4 regions of the Bacillus sp. ISL-77 genome follow, and region 3 is predicted to be linked to each of the others. Evidence: riboswitches for the same ligand, from Rfam matches in the RefSeq annotation. Region 3 holds a riboswitch; each other region holds the start of a gene.

Evidence for each region. A riboswitch is a leader RNA that binds a small molecule or an ion and turns the genes downstream of it on or off. The one in region 3 is predicted to bind cyclic di-GMP.
Region 1: it holds a riboswitch for cyclic di-GMP, as region 3 does, so the genes downstream of both, J7E77_RS06805 (TadA family conjugal transfer-associated ATPase) here and J7E77_RS03160 (anti-repressor SinI family protein) in region 3, are expected to answer to the same signal.
Region 2: it holds a riboswitch for cyclic di-GMP, as region 3 does, so the genes downstream of both, J7E77_RS19230 (anti-repressor SinI family protein) here and J7E77_RS03160 (anti-repressor SinI family protein) in region 3, are expected to answer to the same signal.
Region 4: it holds a riboswitch for cyclic di-GMP, as region 3 does, so the genes downstream of both, J7E77_RS14880 (anti-repressor SinI family protein) here and J7E77_RS03160 (anti-repressor SinI family protein) in region 3, are expected to answer to the same signal.

What each region holds. Positions count from the first base shown of each region.
Region 1 covers NZ_JAGGQY010000018.1:76,497-81,028, forward strand. Annotated here, with positions in the region: gene J7E77_RS06800 (type II secretion system F family protein) at 78-368, opposite strand; gene J7E77_RS06805 (TadA family conjugal transfer-associated ATPase) at 365-1,669, opposite strand; cyclic di-GMP riboswitch class I at 1,803-1,889, opposite strand; gene J7E77_RS06810 (spore germination protein) at 2,151-2,372, shown strand; gene J7E77_RS06815 (spore germination protein GerPB) at 2,391-2,618, shown strand; gene gerPC (spore germination protein GerPC) at 2,681-3,295, shown strand; gene J7E77_RS06825 (spore gernimation protein GerPD) at 3,292-3,468, shown strand; gene J7E77_RS06830 (spore germination protein GerPE) at 3,474-3,881, shown strand; gene J7E77_RS06835 (spore germination protein) at 3,938-4,156, shown strand; gene addA (helicase-exonuclease AddAB subunit AddA) at 4,204-4,532, opposite strand, start outside.
Region 2 covers NZ_JAGGQY010000047.1:7,368-11,899, reverse strand. Annotated here, with positions in the region: gene manA (mannose-6-phosphate isomerase, class I) at 1-922, opposite strand, end outside; gene J7E77_RS19235 (lactonase family protein) at 1,125-2,183, shown strand; gene J7E77_RS19230 (anti-repressor SinI family protein) at 2,498-2,617, opposite strand; cyclic di-GMP riboswitch class I at 2,646-2,729, opposite strand; gene J7E77_RS19225 (VanZ family protein) at 3,300-3,764, shown strand; gene J7E77_RS19220 (DUF421 domain-containing protein) at 3,884-4,532, shown strand, end outside.
Region 3 covers NZ_JAGGQY010000010.1:44,654-49,185, reverse strand. Annotated here, with positions in the region: gene J7E77_RS03185 (VOC family protein) at 1-70, opposite strand, end outside; gene J7E77_RS03180 (hypothetical protein) at 291-485, opposite strand; gene J7E77_RS03175 (hypothetical protein) at 824-1,144, shown strand; gene J7E77_RS03170 (NAD(P)H-dependent oxidoreductase) at 1,360-1,947, opposite strand; gene J7E77_RS03165 (hypothetical protein) at 2,064-2,237, opposite strand; cyclic di-GMP riboswitch class I at 2,833-2,917, shown strand; gene J7E77_RS03160 (anti-repressor SinI family protein) at 2,944-3,069, shown strand; gene J7E77_RS03155 (polysaccharide deacetylase family protein) at 3,723-4,532, opposite strand, start outside.
Region 4 covers NZ_JAGGQY010000036.1:226,117-230,648, forward strand. Annotated here, with positions in the region: gene J7E77_RS14865 (DNA topoisomerase III) at 1-378, opposite strand, end outside; gene hutH (histidine ammonia-lyase) at 724-2,250, shown strand; gene J7E77_RS14875 (hypothetical protein) at 2,283-2,486, opposite strand; cyclic di-GMP riboswitch class I at 2,858-2,947, shown strand; gene J7E77_RS14880 (anti-repressor SinI family protein) at 2,978-3,109, shown strand; gene J7E77_RS14885 (helix-turn-helix domain-containing protein) at 3,214-3,543, opposite strand; gene map (type I methionyl aminopeptidase) at 3,823-4,532, shown strand, end outside.

The DNA.
Region 1 (4,532 bases), on a different contig from region 3:
TAGTAAAAGAAACAGATGAACCGAACAAATATAAAGAATCAAAAAAGGCCGATCCCTAATTAAAAGGGAATCAGCCCTTAACTATTTTTAAAAGCATCGATAAATTGGATGATTGCCGGTCCTAACAAAACGATAAATAAACTTGGAAATATGAAAAGAACTAACGGAAAGAGCATTTTGATTGGTGCTTTCATAGCCGTCTCTTCCGCCCGTTGCTTTCTCTGTTCTCTGACTTCATTGGATTGAACTCGGAGCACTCGAACCATGCCGATTCCTAATTTTTCAGCTTGTAAAACATTACTGATAAACGCTCTAACAATATCTACATCAAGCCTATCTCTGAAAAAAATCAGGAGCAGTCCAATCATTGCCGCCACTCCTCATTTTCTATAAACACGGACGACGGAATGTGAATCCCTGATGCCTCCAGACGATCATAAAACTTAGGGTGGACACCGGTAGGTACAAGCCTTCCAATGATTTTTCCTTCTGCGTTAAGTCCTTCTTGTTTAAAAGAGAAGATATCTTGGAGAACGATAATTTCTCCTTCCATTCCTTGTACCTCAGTTATATTGACAATTTTCCTTGTTCCGTCCTTCAAACGTGTTTGCTGTATAATCACATCAATCGCCCCAGCAATTTGCTCACGTAGTGCTTTTATCGGCAAATCTACACCAGCTATAAGAACCATTGTTTCCAACCGAGCAATCATATCTCTTGGACTGTTTGAGTGCCCTGTAGCCAATGAACCATCATGTCCCGTATTCATTGCCTGCAGCATATCAAGCGCTTCTCCTCCACGTACTTCCCCGATAATAACGCGGTCTGGTCTCATCCGTAGTGAGTTCCTGACAAGATCTCTAATGGAGATGGCTCCTTTACCTTTTATATTGGGCGGACGTGACTCTAGGGATATCACATGCTCTTGTCCCAATTGAATCTCGGCTGCATCCTCAATAGTTACGATTTTTTCATCATCTGGGATAAAATTTGACAAAACATTGAGTGTGGTTGTTTTGCCAGATCCTGTTCCTCCGCTGACAAACATATTTAACCGTGCTTTCACACAAGCATCTAGAAAGATAGCCATTTCTTCTGTGACTGTTCCAAAGTTAATCAAATCTTCAATCTGGTAGGGATCCTTTGGAAATTTCCTGATTGTTATAGTTGGTCCATTTAATGCCAAGGGGGGAATGATAGCATTAACACGCGATCCATCCGGAAGCCTGGCATCTACCATTGGAGAACTTTCATCTATTCTCCGTCCCAGTGGGGCAACTATTTTGTCTATTACACTCATGACATGTTCATTGTCTCGGAATTGAACTGGCGTTAACACCAACTTCCCTTTTCGTTCACAGTAAACTTGGTTGGGTCCATTCACCATTACCTCTGAAACATCTTCATCTAAAAGAAGGGAATTAATTGGTCCGAAACCAGTTAGGTCGTTGATTAGCTCATCATCTACTTTTTTTCGATCAATTTGCCCACGGAATTCTTCATCTTCTTTTATTATTTCGACTGCCATTCCGTCAAACTTTGGAATGATTTCCTCAATTTCTTGCTCTTTTAACTCTTGCAAAATTTTCTTATGAAGAACATTCTTTAATTCCTGATGTTTGTTAGCTTTTTTCGCCTTTTCATTTTCCTCGTCCATTAAAGGTATCATCAACAATTTTCACCTCCGTGAAATAGAAATAGCCCCACCTTTACCAAAGGGGGGGATAGAATTCATAGAACAACCATATATACATAGAAAACCTATGCAGACATAGAATATCTATTATGAAACACCCTGATCTTTCGGTAACTGGCTGGCTTAGTGCAAATGCACCTTAGCCCCTGTAGCTTTGCGTCACTGATTTTCATCAGCTTTGCCTTTATCGAGACTCAGTGTTTATTTTTCCGACTGATCTCTTAATCACATAATAGAACGTTTTACCCTTATCTGATATCCTACTATTTTATCATTTTGCGTGGTAAATCATAGGTTAATTGAACTGTTTTTCATTCATACCCCTAAAAACAAATAAATAAAAGTGTAAATAAACTTAAATGACCTCTGTTTCCAATTTATTTGGGCGAATCAATCACATTACCTTTGCCCATACATAGGATGTAGAAGATACTATGAAAAAAGGGTGTTGAAAATGCCAGCGATTGTTGGAGTTGCACAGGTCATTACACTTGGCAGCAGTTCTGTTTTCCATATTGGAGATGTTTATAAAATTATGCCATTTTCTACTGCAAAAACCTTTTCCGGTGCTGGTTCCTTTAACACAGGGGATAGCTTACAGCTCCATAATAATGTTAGTTCCACAAATACCAATGATTCAGATGTTTACGATCAAGGAATTGCACTTAATGCTTAATGAATGGGTGATTTTCAAATGAATTTCTATATCCAGCAGTCCATTCAGATTAATTTTATTAAAATTGGCGGGATTACCAATTCCTCCGTCCTACAAATAGGCAGTGCTGGGATTATTAAACCAACAGCTCATTTATATAATACCGGTGGATTTTCACAACCCGCACCGCAATCCATTCAACCTTCAGGGACTTTATTAGGGACACCAGCCGTACCATTACAAGCTGCTGTTAGAGAACAGGATTAGTAAGCCGCCCTATCATATAAAAATTGATAAACTTATTGGCGAAATAATTGTGAGGTGATTACATGTATCAGGATTATTCCCAATATCTTCAATGGCTGCAGATGTGTATTCAAGCACAGGAGCAGCGAATTCTAACTTTAGAGAACGCTCTCCAAAAAATGAAAGAAGATATCAAACAATTAAATGAAAAAAAGGCCATCCATGTTGATAAAATTGAATATAAATTTGATCAATTGAAAGTTGAGACGCTTGAAGGAACATTAAACATAGGTCTAAACCCATCCGAATTATCAGGAATCGAGGACTTCGCAGTACAAAGTCAATCCTTAACCACACCAATATCACCCAAGGATCAAATGCAAAGATCAATGAAAATCGAGGAAGCTATTTACAGATATTTAGAAACGGATTTACCTCAATTAGTTGAAAATGCCCAAAGGGAATTAACCGTTCAACCGAATGATGAATATTTATCGTTCATAAAACAAGACATCATTAAACAGCTTCCTATCAGGATTGAACAACATATAAACGCCCATTCCTCTGGCAGCCGCTCTTTTGAAAATGCGCCTTCGGACGATTTAGTTATAGAAGCATTAAAAAAGGAAATTCAAAATGGGGTATTTGTTTTTTTCAGCAATTTACCTGAAAATATGAAAGGGATGAAAACAGAATGAACTTCGAGGTTTATAACCGAGAACTCTTTGTCCAAAACATAAAAATCACTGGGGTAGCAAGCTCATCGTTAGTAATGGTGGGAGATACGGAAACGATTCAATTGGCCTCAACCTTTGATACCCCTGCAGAATCGTTAATCATAGGCCCGTTTGTTCCCCTATCACCGGAGTGACCATCATGTTGCAGAGAACCTCTTGTGTAGACACTATAAATATTAAGATTGCCTCTTTTTCCTCTACGGTACAGCTAGGGGATTCCTGTATCATTAATGGACTTTCAAGAGCACTCGCTGTCCAAAGGGAAGCTGACGTATTTTATGGAAATGAGGGGAATTTATCCTCTTATCGAGTCTTTTCCGAACCTATTCCTTTTCTACCTATCGATGAACCTTTCTCATACTCCCGTCAAAATCCAAACCCACTAATTAAGGTAAGTAAAATTGATATTATCGGGATATCTTCATCTTCCCTTTTACACGTTGGGAACAGCCGCCATGTTTCCATGGAGGCTAGAGTTAAGCATATTCGACAGTTACTTCCTATTCCTAGAAAAGAAGAAGAAGTAGAAGAACAGGGACAAAGATAAAAGCATAAGTTACGTTAAGGGAAATGCCGGGAATATACTAAAAAAGGATGTTTGTCATGCCAGCGATTATTGGTCCTGTCCAAATCGTTCACGTAAGTGGAGGTATAGTGCAATTTGGCGATACCGTGTATATCTCTCCAAAGAGCACCTCAAAGACAAATGCTGGTTCAGGTGCATTTAATACTGGTGGATTTATCGTATCGAATTCCGGATTAAGTGGAACCAATGTTCTTGATACCAAGTTAATTGACCAGCCAATTGTCGGGAATAATTAAAAAATGACATAAACCAGCCTAAATGGTCTATGTCATTTTTTGTTCGTTTAATCCTTTTCAACCTTCAAAATATGTGCTCCATCAAAGAAAAACAAGTACCTTTCTGTGACCTTTCTTTTCCATATTTGTTCAATTGCTCTTGTATATAAGTTAATTTGCATCTTGTAACGGTTTTCAAGTATGGACTTTGCTTGATCAAACCCACCTTTATACCTGTCGGAAATTTGATCCGTTTTATAATCGACCAAAATAAGACCCTTTTCTTCCTCAAAGACACAGTCAATGATCCCTTGCACAAAAACAGATTCTTCTTCATCCTTCCAAGTGGGGTACACATCACGAGCAGGCATGGAAAGGGTAAAGGGAACCTCTCTGT
Region 2 (4,532 bases), on a different contig from region 3:
AATCTCCAGCTATCTCGAATTCCCCAAACCCAACCGGGATGATAAGGTGGGTGCCCTTGTCCAATTGATAGGCTTCCCCTTGATGAACAAGTGTGCCTTCGCCCTTTATCACACTCAAAAGCACGTAATGATTCTGCAAATCAAAGGTTGACTTTCCGTTTACATCCCATTTATATACGGAGAAGAAATCAGATTCAACATAGGAGGTAATTGTTGCATTTTCCTTTTTTTCAATTTTAGGAACAGTAACGTTCCCTTGATGTGGAACTGAAGTAACATCAATCGCTTTCTCCAAATGGAGATCTCGCAAATTGCCTTCTGCATCTCTGCGGTCATAATCATAGACGCGGTAGGTGGTATCCGAGCTTTGTTGTGTTTCTAATACCAGGGTTCCTTCACACAAAGCATGGATGGTCCCACTTGGTACATAGAAAAAATCCCCTGGCTTAATTTTAACCCTGCGAAGTAAATCCTCCCATCGCCCTTCCTTCGTTTGCTGGATCAATTCTTCTTTTGTCTTGGCGTTATGGCCAAAAATCATGTCCGCATCCTCTTTACAATCAATGATATACCAGCATTCTGTTTTCCCAAGTTCACCGTTTTCATGGATTTTTGCATAGGTATCACCTGGATGAACTTGAACGGATAAATCCATGTTCGCATCCAATATTTTTGTTAATAGAGGGAAAACGTCTTCCGTCGGATTTCCAAAAAGTTCAGGTTGTTCTTTCCAAAGTACGTCCAGAGTTTTTCCAGCAAATGGTCCATTTTCAATCATCGATGGACCGTTCGGATGTGCGGAAATCGCCCAGCATTCCCCTGTTTTATCGTTTGGTATCGAGTAACCAAATTCTTTTTGTAAGGCGGTTCCACCCCAAATTCGTTCTTTAAAAACGGGTTTTAAAAATAATGGCTGCAATATAATTCCCTCCGTAGTTCATATGTCTATTGGAATTTTCCCCTTTCAAATTTATCATAATCATTTTTTTATGGAAAGCTATTAATTTACGGCTGTTTCCATTAATTATTTCTAATCACAGCATTCATCCAAGGATTGCATTGTTTGAGTAATCATTGGAAATTTTGATAGAATAAACAGACTACATTTTTTAAGGAGAGATCAAATGACAAACAACCAAAAATATATCGGTTATATTGGAACATACACGAAGGGGGACAGTAAAGGAATCTATTCCTTCACACTTGATACTAACGAGGGAAGAATAGTGGATATTAACGAGGCGGCACAGTTAGAAAATCCTACATACCTAACGATCAGTAAGGACAATCGCTATCTATATTCCGTTGCAAAAAAAGGGGAAGAAGGTGGTGTCGTTGCTTTTTCAATAGAGGGTGATGGCACATTAACGGAGCAAAATCGTCAGATGCTTCCAGGCTCATCGCCATGTCATGTAAGTGTAGACAGCAAAAACCGCTATGCATTCAGTGCAAATTACCATAAAGGATCCGTAGAATCCTACTTAATTAACGAGGAGGATGGCACGGTCCAACCGGCTGCCTCAATCATTAAACATGAAGGTTCAGGCCCAGATCCAAGACAGGAAAAACCACATACTCATTATGCAGGAGTCACACCTGATGAGAACTATCTCGCAGTTGTAGAATTAGGAATTGATGCCCTTATTTCGTATCCGATTAACAGTGATGGCACACTTTCAAAAGCCAGCCTGTTACCTTTAAAAGCTGGGAGCGGACCAAGGCATTTGGTTTTTCATCCTAATGGCCAATATGCATATATCATGACCGAATTTAGTTCGGAGGTCATTGTATTAACCTATCATAAGGAAGATGGCCACTTTACCGAAAAACAATATATATCCACACTTCCAGCTGATTTTACAGATAATAACCAAGGCAGTGCGATTCATATTTCAGCTGATGGACGCTTTGTCTATGCCGGTAATCGCGGGCATAACAGTATAGCCGTTTTCCGTGTGGATATCGAAACGGGCGAGCTTAGCTTTGTTGAACATACATCGACTGAAGGTGATTGGCCAAGGGATTTTGAAATTGATCCTAGCGGGAAGTTTGTGGTTGCTTCGAATCAGGAGTCAGGCAATTTAGTATTGTTCTCAAGGGATGAGTTTTCGGGGAAATTGACGTTGATTGAGTCTGATATTACTGTGCCTTATGCGGTTTGTGTGAAGTTTTTAAATTATTAACCTATACCTAAAACAGCTTAACAAATTGCTCATTAATTTGTTAAGCTGTTTCAAATTTATAGAGCATTTTATTCACTTTAAAATTTTACTTAATAAAAATACGTTCTCTGTATAAGGGTATTTTATTATATTGCTTTTCCATAATATACAGACGAACAATAATAACCTGCTATAATCACCTGAGGTCTTATACTTTGCGCCCGCTGCTGTCCCAAAAATTGAATATTGCGAAAATTGTATAATCAATAACCCTCGTATTAATTATATACTCCACCTCAATAGTCTTTTTATCCAAGGGATAAATTAAATTGGCTCTAAAGGGAACGTTTTAGGAAATCTCTAATTTCATCAATGGAAAGTCCTATCTTTTTAGCTTCATTAATAAGTTCTAACCATTCTGTATCAAAATCTTTTTCATTGGTTAATGCAGACAAAATTCACCCTCCTAAAATGATTACTATTTCAGGTAACTCAGCCATCCTAGTTAAAAACTTTAGACCTGTAGCTTTGCGTCCCAATCTTTCGAAAGGTTTGCCTTTGTCGTTTATAGTATTAAAGTATTAAAGTATTAAAATATTATAGAATAAACTAATAGTACTATAGTCTTACGGGAAACTAAATGCAAATATTTCCAAAAATTTCGACACAATTTCGACAAAAAATATGTAAACCCATTAGTCATAATTTAGAAGTTTTAAAAAACAGTTCTCACAAGTTACCTGACCTAATTCAATAAATTTAATATTTCTAAGGGTCTTCCTTTTAATAATTCGATCCTTATTAAATTCTAGACCGCATGCACAATGATAGGAATCTTTCACAATGTGAATCTGGTTTCTTTCTTTTATTAGTGGATATATCATGATTTCCCTTCTTTTCTAATTATCGGTTCCTAAATAAGAACAACTTATGTTCATTATAAAAGAAAATGTAGAATTTTGTAAATGGAAACGGGTTAATTTTACCCATAGAAATATTATTAACTTATAATACGAAAGTTGTACATTATTGGATTATTTTAGTGTGAATATCTCCTATTTGTTCTTTAAAGGGAACAATGATAAAATTAATAATATAATTCAATTAAGAAATACTAGTTAGTTAGGAGCAAGGATTTTGGATTATCAACCGGTACAAGGTAGTAGAATACGTAAGAGAAAGACAAAGAAACGATTTCTTTTTATAAAAGTCTTAATGATTATTTTATGGGGACTATTTTTGTTGGTAAATACCTGGACTGAGAGTATAGAGCGATTAATATATTTACATTCATTTGGATTAAAGTGGGTATCAAATCCGGACTTTTTGTCTTTTTTTTATTTAAATGATTTAACCTTGATTCATTCTGAATTTATTAAAATTAAGTTAGGCCATTTTATCGGTTTTGCGATAATGGATTTTCTCCTCTTCAATCTATTAAGAAGTCACATATATTCTATCGGAATCTCCATTACTTTTGCGTTTCTAACAGAATTCCTGCAGTTATTTTTCGGGAGAGATGGACGTTTTTATGACTTAGTTATTGATTCATTCGGTATTTTATCAGTATTTTTTATTTTAAAAAGGTTTAATATTAGATGAAACAGGATGGGCCACTTTGCTCATCCTGTTTTATTGTTTTTGATAAGTCTGTGCAAACAAAAAGGAATTCAAGACAATACTAAATGAGATGCTTATCAGAGATAAAGGATGTGACTTTCTTGAATTTTTTTCATAGCCAAGAAACACTTAGTTCAATTGAGTGGATTCTAAGAGCCATCATTGGATTTTTCTTTTTACTCATTGTTGCAAAAATCATGGGTCAACGCGCTATCTCCCAATTAAGATTACTGGATTTCGTTATCGCCATGGTCATAGGAAATATTATTGCTCATCCATTATCAGATGAACATCTTGGGATGAAAGGATCGATGATTACTACCGTTGTATTGGTTGCTTTGTATACAGGGGGTATATTAATCAGCTTAAAATCGGCACTCATCGATAAGTTCCTAGACCCAGCGCCATTTCCCCTTATTAAAGAAGGAGAAATCATTTATAAGGCCTTAAAGAAAGCTAGAATATCCGTTAATCATTTATTAGCTGAATTAAGGAAAGAAAAGGTAGAAGATATTAAAAAGGTTGCGTTAGCATTATGGGAATCTGATGGGAAACTTTCAATTTTCTTAGATCCTCAGTACGAGGCGATTACGCCATCAATCTATCAGATAAAAACTGAGCCTTTCGATCTCCCACAGACGGTAATCAAAGAAGGAAAGATAGATTATCATACACTGAAGCAAATCAACAAGGATAAAGGGTGGCTTATTCACACTCTTAATCAAACGCATCAAACAGAGATACAGAACG
Region 3 (4,532 bases):
CACTGTACCATTTTTTTATAACATCAAGATTCTTAGTTCTCCAAAATATTCCACCGAAACCTTTTATCATCGTAACTAACTCCTGTCTTTCTTTAAATTTTTAGTTTTTCGATTACATTAGATATTCGAGATTTAATGTTAAGTTCCTTCTTCAACTATACTGCTCCGTTAGCCATCCATGTAGCACAAAATCAGTGCTGCACCACAGAGAATGAAAATGGTAAGGAAGTGTCAATCCTGTTACAGACCTTAATCCAGTCAACCCTAATCGTATCTAATTGTTAATATAGTTAATGACCTGATAAATTTCTTAGCTGAATCAGATAAACCCGGCTTGGCGTTTGTAAGTAATTCAAAAAGAAGTTATTTTCTCTATAGGTTATATCTATAAATCCATTTAAATGTAATGCTGGGTCAAAATCTGGTTCTGTTAGCCAACTTCTTAGTTTTGGCGAGTCTTCTATATGAAAATTAATCTTAAACATTTATTAACCCCTTTTCAGAACTTCGTATACTTATTTGAACTACTTCTTTTTGTAATTATTATCCCTTCTTCAATTAACCTGCCTTATGAATAGTCCTTTAGTTACAAGTTTTGCATAAATTTTTTTTAAGGGCTTTTTTATAAAATATCCCTATGTAATAAAAGAGTCGTTTATTGAAATTGAATTCACCGATAGGGTCAGCATCGCAATGAAAATGATGTTTAAACAATTCAACAATGAAAAAAGGTATCGCTTCCGTTTTGTGGCAGGGGAACTCGCACTTTCGTATAATGAAAATAGATTGAATGCAGATCAAAAAATAAGATGGTGAAGCTGGTATGAGAATAAATTTATCTGAGAAACAAATCGCGGAAATAAAACGATTAGTTCAAAAAGAACTTTTGATAAAAGGGATCGAACCAACAGATGAATATCTATTTATCCACTGTTTTTCGAAAATACAGAAAGAAACCGTCTATTATCATCTGTTTAAAGAAAATGATACGTTGATAATCCGCTGCTATGCACGAGTGTTTAACAACTTAGCTATGAGCGTGATGATCAGAAGCACAGCAAAAAATGTATTTGAATATCTGGTAAACCAAACTGGATTACAAAACACAATCTATATAGAAAACGGTATAGAATTTAAATTTTAAAAAAGAAGGACCCTAAAGTTAAATATATATAAGGACAATTAAATTCCGATAGATAAAGCCTGTATCATTGATTACCAAGTAAACATTGATACAGGCTGTTTTTTTAGAACTTCATATTGAACTAACGCACCCCGTTACTTGAATAAGGGATTGTTTTAGTTTGGTGGTTTTGTGCTAAATAAAAAAGAGACCTCTTTTTCGAGGCCTCAACAACACTAAACTGTAACCATCGGAGCAAAAAGTGAATTCAATTTGGTCTTTACTTCATCCAACATTCCTTTTCGTGTTGCATCATCCACTTGAGGAACACTTCCGAAAAGTACATGACCAACACTTTCAATACCACAGAATTCAAAAATACCGGTGGTGGAAGTTTTCTTCAAGCTTTCTGTCATTCCTATGGAATCGTATATTTCTTTTGGGGTTCCATAAGTATTGATTATCAATCCCTTTTTCCCAGATAAAAGTTTATTAATGGTGCCATCTTCAGCATATTCGTAGGCAAATCCATAAGAATAAACCCTGTCAACATATCCTTTTAAAATGGCAGGTAGACCTGTCCACCATATCGGATAAATGAATGTAATCACATCGGCTTTAGTGATAAATTCCTGTTCGGTTTTTATATCTGGAGGCACTTCACCTTTACCTTCAAATCTTAAAACAGGTTCAAAATTTAATGCATATAAGTCCCTTACGGAAACTTCATGTCCATTTTCTTTTAAGGTATTTACTGTAGTTTCTAAAATGGCATGGTTATAGCTGTTAGGGTTTGGATGTGCATACACGATTAGATGATTCATTATAGTCCCTCCATTTTTTTTTATGTGGAACATATTTAAATTACCCTTTAGTACCTTTAATCATCAAAGGTAACTAAACCCATTACAATTAGCATGCTTTAGCTCTGCCACTATTTTTAATTTGTTTGTTGAAAGACTCTAAGGTATTCATTGTAATCGGCTTCACTAAATACATTAAAAATGATTTTATCCCGGCTCACCTGCGGAAGGGTGGCTGTTAGGCGGCGAGGCAGTGAAGTTCGGTAAGCGAGCCCTTCCTGCTTCTCAATAAAAAAGAGCTCAGATTGCATCTGAAAGCCCTTCTTAAACTAAACTGACCATTAGCGCTCAATAAGAAAAAGGCTCCCGCAGCAACCTAACCTTCTTGAGTTAAAGCACCCGTTAGCTCAATAAGGAATATTGTTTAACAAATCATAGAAAAAATCTAACCTTTTAGAAGGGTTACACCTTGTCCAAAAAAGACCGGTCTAAATGTTAGAACGGTCTTTCCTTATATATTCAAATATTAACTACTCTCGTCAACATGATGGTGATGATGGTCGCTGCTCTCTTCCTGGTCATGCTGGTAAGCTAGTGTACCGGGGTTTGTATTGCCAAATGTTAGATACCACGGCATCCCTAACGGTCCACCCGCTGAAGCCGGTGGCACGAACACATCGAACGTCTTATGATGATGGAGGTTGTATCGCCGCACCGAACCTGTGTCGGGACCGTCACCATTAATTGGCACTAAACTGCCCCTTTAGTTTAACAAGAGCTTTCTCATTTGTTGCACATTTTCTTCGAAGTGCGACATAACTTGCAGATATTGTTGAACTTTTTGTTTTTTATTTTGTTCAATATAGTGAACGTTTGTAGTACAATTGTTTCATATTATTAACAATTTTTAGAAAAAGGCAAACCATTTGAAAAATTGGGACGCAGCTACAGGTCTAAGGTTATAAACAGCAATGACGGCTGCGTTGCCTAAAATAGTACATATTTTAGGAGGGTAATATGTTGACTACTGCAATTGCTTGTGAAAAAGAACTAGACAAAGAATGGATTGACCTCATTATTAAGGCTCGTAATTTAGGAATTTCTGTTGATGAAATTAAAGAATTTCTAAAAAAATCATCTTGACCCCTATTTGGTCTATTTTTTTATTTACTTCGCACTTTGGGTCAAATACGACATTCATAACCAGCCCTTGTTCCACTAAACTGCCCCGTTACTTTAAGTGCAACTTTTCACAATTTATATTTTCATTTTCACATAAATATCCAATAACTCTTCAGTAAATCAACTCACGTTCACTTAAATGTTCTAATAAATTCAATCAAAATGTATATTACAAATTTGAGCACTAATTCTATAAAAAGCTTGATATATCAATAAAAATGACTATCAAATTAATATACATTTTGATAGTCATTTTGGGTAACATTTTTAATGTTTGCGATAGGGAACGAACCCGTTAAAATGCTGGTGATCCTTTTTTTAGAAACAATAAATGATATAGCATTAAAATTTATGAATTGTCTAGCTCCAGCTCCCAGCGGCTAGTGTACTTCGCTCTTCTTCCTACGATAAGTCAACATCGAATCGCTGGCGCTCTTCGTGTTTCCTTTTTCTCAGTCGAAGCGCTCCACAAGGAAGGCTTAGGCAGCATAAACATCGCACAAAGGAAAAGCGATAGCTTTTTCGAGGAGTCCATACGCCGCTAAACGGGCTCTTCCGCTTTTCTATATAAAAAAGGTCTTCCCCGAATGGGAAAGACCTGTGCGAAGTTTCCATTACATATTTTCCTTAACCTTCACCATCGAGGTTTCCTGTGTTACATTACCTTTGCGTTTTAGTTTACCCCAGCCAACGGTTACTCCTTTTATTGCCGAGAAGATCGATTTTATCACCACATAGGTCATCAGCTGCTTGTACAAGATTCGTTGCAGGAACAATGAGACTAGGGGTTTGGGACTTTCTTTCTCCAAGCGAAACGCATAGAGAGAAGTACAGAAATCCAGCAAGTAAAAAAGAATAAATCCAATCGCTGCTCTTTCAGGGTGCGGGTTAAACAGAGCTAAAATAAACAAGATATCTGCAATAGGCGATATGGTTTGATAAATATATTGGAAAAGCCACATATTTGGTAGAGCGATAAATCCTAATGAGTTATGTTTTTTATTGAATAAAGCCTCCCGATGTTTCCATAAGCATTGTAACGTACCGTAAACCCATCGGTAACGCTGTTTTGCCAGACTTTTAATATCTTCCGGCACTTCTGTAAAGGCATAGGCCTTTTCTTCAAATTCAATCCTTTTCCCCTGGCGTAAAAGGGTAAGTGTGATATCGGTATCCTCTGCCAGTGTATCCTCTTGAAAGTATCCAGCTTCTTCTACCGCCGTCTTTCTCCATGCACCGATGGCACCTGGTACAACCGTAATGCAATTGAGTGCTGCAAAAGCCCTTCTCTCTAGGTTAAAGCCTGTCACATATTCGATATGCTGCCAGTTTGTAAGAAGGTTCCCCTTATTGCCGACCTTTACATTCCCTGAAACCGCAGCAACATGTTCATTTTTAAAATGGTTAACAAGCAATGAAATGGC
Region 4 (4,532 bases), on a different contig from region 3:
TAAAGGTTTGTTCCAGTGGAGCTTTTCAAGAATCCAGCGGGCAACCAGTTCGCCTTCACGACCTGCATCCGTTGCAATGATGCATTCGTTAATATCTTTCCGTTTGGATAACGCTTCAATGGCACGGAATTGATGGTTTGTTTGCTTCATGACCATCAAGCCCATTTTTTGTGGAATGATCGGTAAATCTTCCAAATTCCATGTTTTATATTTCGTGTCATAATGCTCGGGCATTTTTAATTCGATTAAGTGTCCAAGGGCCCATGTGACAATATATTGATTGCCTTCCATATAGCTTTTATGTTTTTGATTGCAGCCAAGGACACGAGCAAGTTCACGAGCCACACTTGGCTTTTCTGCAAGTACGAGAGATTTCATAATTACTCCTTTCGGGTAAATCCAATTTGACCTTTTTATAGTATAACGGAACTTTCCTTTATTTTAAATCGTTGTAGCTCATACGCCGCTAAACCGGCGATTCCGCTTTTCATTATTATCGTACTAAAGTGTTATCGTGCTAAAATTCAGAAAATTAAATTGACAGATAAGCTTTTCATCACATACAATAATTAGCAATAAGATAGTTAAAGAATGGAATGATCCCATGTGGCATCTAATAATATTCGATCAATTAATCATAAAAGAGGCTGGACTCCAAATCAAATAGATTCGGAATCCAGCCTCTTTCTTTATTATACTACAGTGGTAGAGGAGAGGGACAAAATGATCACACTTACAGGTGGAAGCTTAACATTAGAGCAGATGAAAGATGTATTATATGGCAAGCAAAAGGTTAATGCTTCAGACAAGAGTATGGAAGCCGTCAAGAAGAGCCGTGAAGCAGTAGAAAGAATTGTTTCAGAATCAAAGGTAGTTTATGGAATTACGACTGGATTTGGAAAATTCAGCGATGTACTTATCGATAAGAGTCATGTTCAAGACCTGCAGCTTAATTTAATTCGTTCCCATGCGTGCGGGGTAGGTGAACCTTTTCCGGAAATTGTTTCTAAAGCCATGGTCCTTCTTCGGGCTAACGCACTACTAAAGGGCTTTTCTGGAGTCAGACCTATTGTCATTGAAAAGTTATTAGAGTTAGTGAATAAAGATATCATTCCTGTCATCCCACAGCAAGGTTCCCTTGGTGCGAGCGGTGATTTAGCCCCGCTTTCTCACCTTGCCTTAGTTCTAATTGGGGAAGGAGAGGTATTTTACAAAGGTAAGCAAATCGATGCTTTTGATGCGCTCCAGTTAGAAGGAATTCTACCCGTAACATTGGAAGCAAAAGAAGGTCTAGCTCTAATTAATGGTACTCAAGCGATGACAGCAATGGGTGTTATTGGTTACTTGGAGGCAGAACAGTTAGCACATGAAAGTGAGCTGATTGCTGCAATGACAATGGAAGGGTTAAACGGAATTATCGATGCATTTGCAGAAGAAGTTCATGTCGCAAGGGGATACAAACAGCAGATTGACACAGCAGCGAGAATTCGTCGTTATTTAGGCGATAGTTTATTGACAACACAGCAGGGCGAGTTACGGGTTCAAGATGCTTATTCTCTCCGCTGCATTCCACAAGTTCACGGGGCATCTTGGCAGGCCTTGGATTATGTGAAAGAAAAATTAGAGATCGAAATGAATGCAGCAACGGATAATCCATTAATTTTTGATGATGGAGAAAAGGTGATTTCTGGGGGGAACTTCCACGGACAGCCCATAGCTTTTGCGATGGATTTTATGAAGATTGCCGTAGCGGAACTAGCAAATATCTCGGAAAGACGAATTGAAAGATTAGTTAATCCACAGCTAAATGATTTACCGGCTTTCCTAAGTCCTGAACCTGGTTTGCAATCGGGTGCAATGATTATGCAATATGCGGCAGCAGCGCTTGTTTCAGAAAATAAAACACTCGCACATCCTGCCAGTGTCGACTCGATTCCCTCTTCCGCAAATCAAGAGGATCATGTAAGTATGGGAACAATTGCTTCTAGGCATGCTTATCAAATTATCCAGAACGCACGCAGAGTTATCGCAATTGAACTAATTTGTGCCATGCAGGCGGTTGAAATTCGCGGGATCGAAAAAATGGCATCTTATACCAGGGGGTTTTATGATAAAGGCCGCGAACAGGTAGCTTCGATTAAACAAGACAGGGTGTTTTCCAAGGACATCGAAAAAGCAGCTAATTGGCTTAAAGCAGTTGAATTTTCACATTTTATTAGAAATTTAAGTGTGGAAAAAGGCGAATTCTAGGGATATAAAAAGGCGTGAAGTGCTCACGCCTTTTATTCTGTCTGGTCATTTAGTAAACGAGCAGTATCTCCTCGATATTCATCCTCATCTTCCACTCGATTTTTAAAGGCTTCCCTTACCACTAAAAATTCTTCGTCCCCAATTGCTTGTTTCGCATGCTTTTCTGTTAAACTGTCTTTTGGAAAATTACCTGGGTGGTTTTTCTTTTTATGTTCAAAATGTTCTCCACGTGCCAAATTCAACACTCCTTTCGTCATCAAAAGTAGCATTCCCTGATTGGAGTGAAAATAATTACTATTAAAAAAGAAAAAGCTGTCTGAAAGTGGAATCTATAAATAGATTCACTCTTCACCAGCTTTATCTTTCGGGGGATCTGGTTTACACATGCGGTCTAAGACATACCCAGCAGGGGTTAAGCTGTAATTGGGATATTTTTGTAGATGTTTGGCATAATTTGTTAGAAAGAAATGTGTGAAAATTAAAATAATACGACAAATTACAACACCCTACTAAAATAGCACTAGATATAATATCAATGAGGATTAAGTAAATCGACCTATCACATAAGAACGATAAGCTAATACAGTCATACTTAAGTTGTATTAGTATCAGAAAAAGGCAAACCTGTTGAAAAGCAGGGACGCAAAGCCGAGGATCTAAGGCAAGTATGACTTGTTACGATGGCCGGGCTACCTGGAATACACAATGTATTTTAGGAGTGAGAAAAATGGTTATTACAAAAAGTGAAGTAGAAGTAATCGATCAAGAATGGATGGAACTCATATTAGAAGCAAAAGACTTGGGATTATCCATAAAAGCAGTTCGTGACTTCCTTAGCCAACAAGAGGTTATGAGTTAATCACGGAACGACAGTGTACATAAATAAAAAAAGCATTCTACAAATGGGAGTATTTGTAGAATGCTTTTCTTTGTTCAAATTGAAAAAGACCTTTTCACAGGTTATTATTTATCGTCGTTTTGATTAATACGCCACTTGTTAAATTCAAGAAAATCACGAAATTGTTCTTTGGAAACACCAGAATTCATTGCATCTTTGACAAGATTCATCCAATCAATGTCTAATTCCGCTTTATTGACTTCTTCATGTATTAAATGATCAATAGGTATATTTAAGACAACTGCAATTTTTTCAAGAAACTTTATAGAAGGATTCTCTTGTTTGTTATTTTCAAGGTTACTTAAATAAGATTTTGCCACGCCTGCTTGAGCAGCAAGTTCGGAAAGTGACATTTTCTTTTCTAAGCGGAATTTTTTTACGCGATCACCGATCATAATTCTCACACACCTAATTATTATTCACTTTACATTAATTCTATCAAAAAGAATAGAAAAGTACCATATTAAGAACAAAGGAATATGACAAAAATATGAACTTCGAGAAAAAGTTTCACCAATAAAGTATTTTTGAAAAATTAACAGGATAGGGTTAATATTAATATTGTTGCCAATAGTGGTCAATTGTATAATTCACTAAAAGGATGGCTTTTAGACGAATAACAATTTTGAATATTATACATAAAAATAAACAAAAAGGAAGGGGACCCTCCTAAAATGATTGTCCTTAAATCACAACGTGAAATTGAAGCAATGAAAAAGGCAGGAGAAATACTTGCAGCTTGTCATAAAGAAATTGGAAAATTAATCAAACCAGGTATAACCACTTGGGAAATCGATGAATTTGTTGAAGGATTTCTTAAGAAAAATGGAGCGACACCAGAACAAAAGGGTTATAAGGGTTATGAATATGCAACCTGTGCAAGCATAAATGACGAAATATGCCATGGCTTCCCAAGGAAGGAGTCTTTAAAAGATGGGGACATTGTGACAGTGGATATGGTTGTCAATTACAATGGTGCCTTGGCTGATTCCGCTTGGTCCTACGCAGTAGGAAAGGTATCTGAGGAAACCGAACGTTTATTAAATGTTACAAAGGAAGCACTCTATAAAGGGATAGAACAGGCGATTGTCGGCAATCGAATCGGGGATATCGGGCACGCAATTCAAACCTATGTTGAAAGCGAAGGTTTTTCTGTTGTTCGAGACTTTATTGGTCATGGGATTGGAGCAGTGATACACGAGAAGCCGGATGTTCCGCACTACGGACTGCCAGGAAAAGGCGCAAGAATTAAAGAAGGTATGGTCTTTACAATTGAACCCATGGTTAATGTAGGTAGATACCAAACGAAGATGGATAACAATGGCTGGACGGCAAGGACCATTGATGGGAAATATTCAGCACAATACGAACATACACTTGCGAT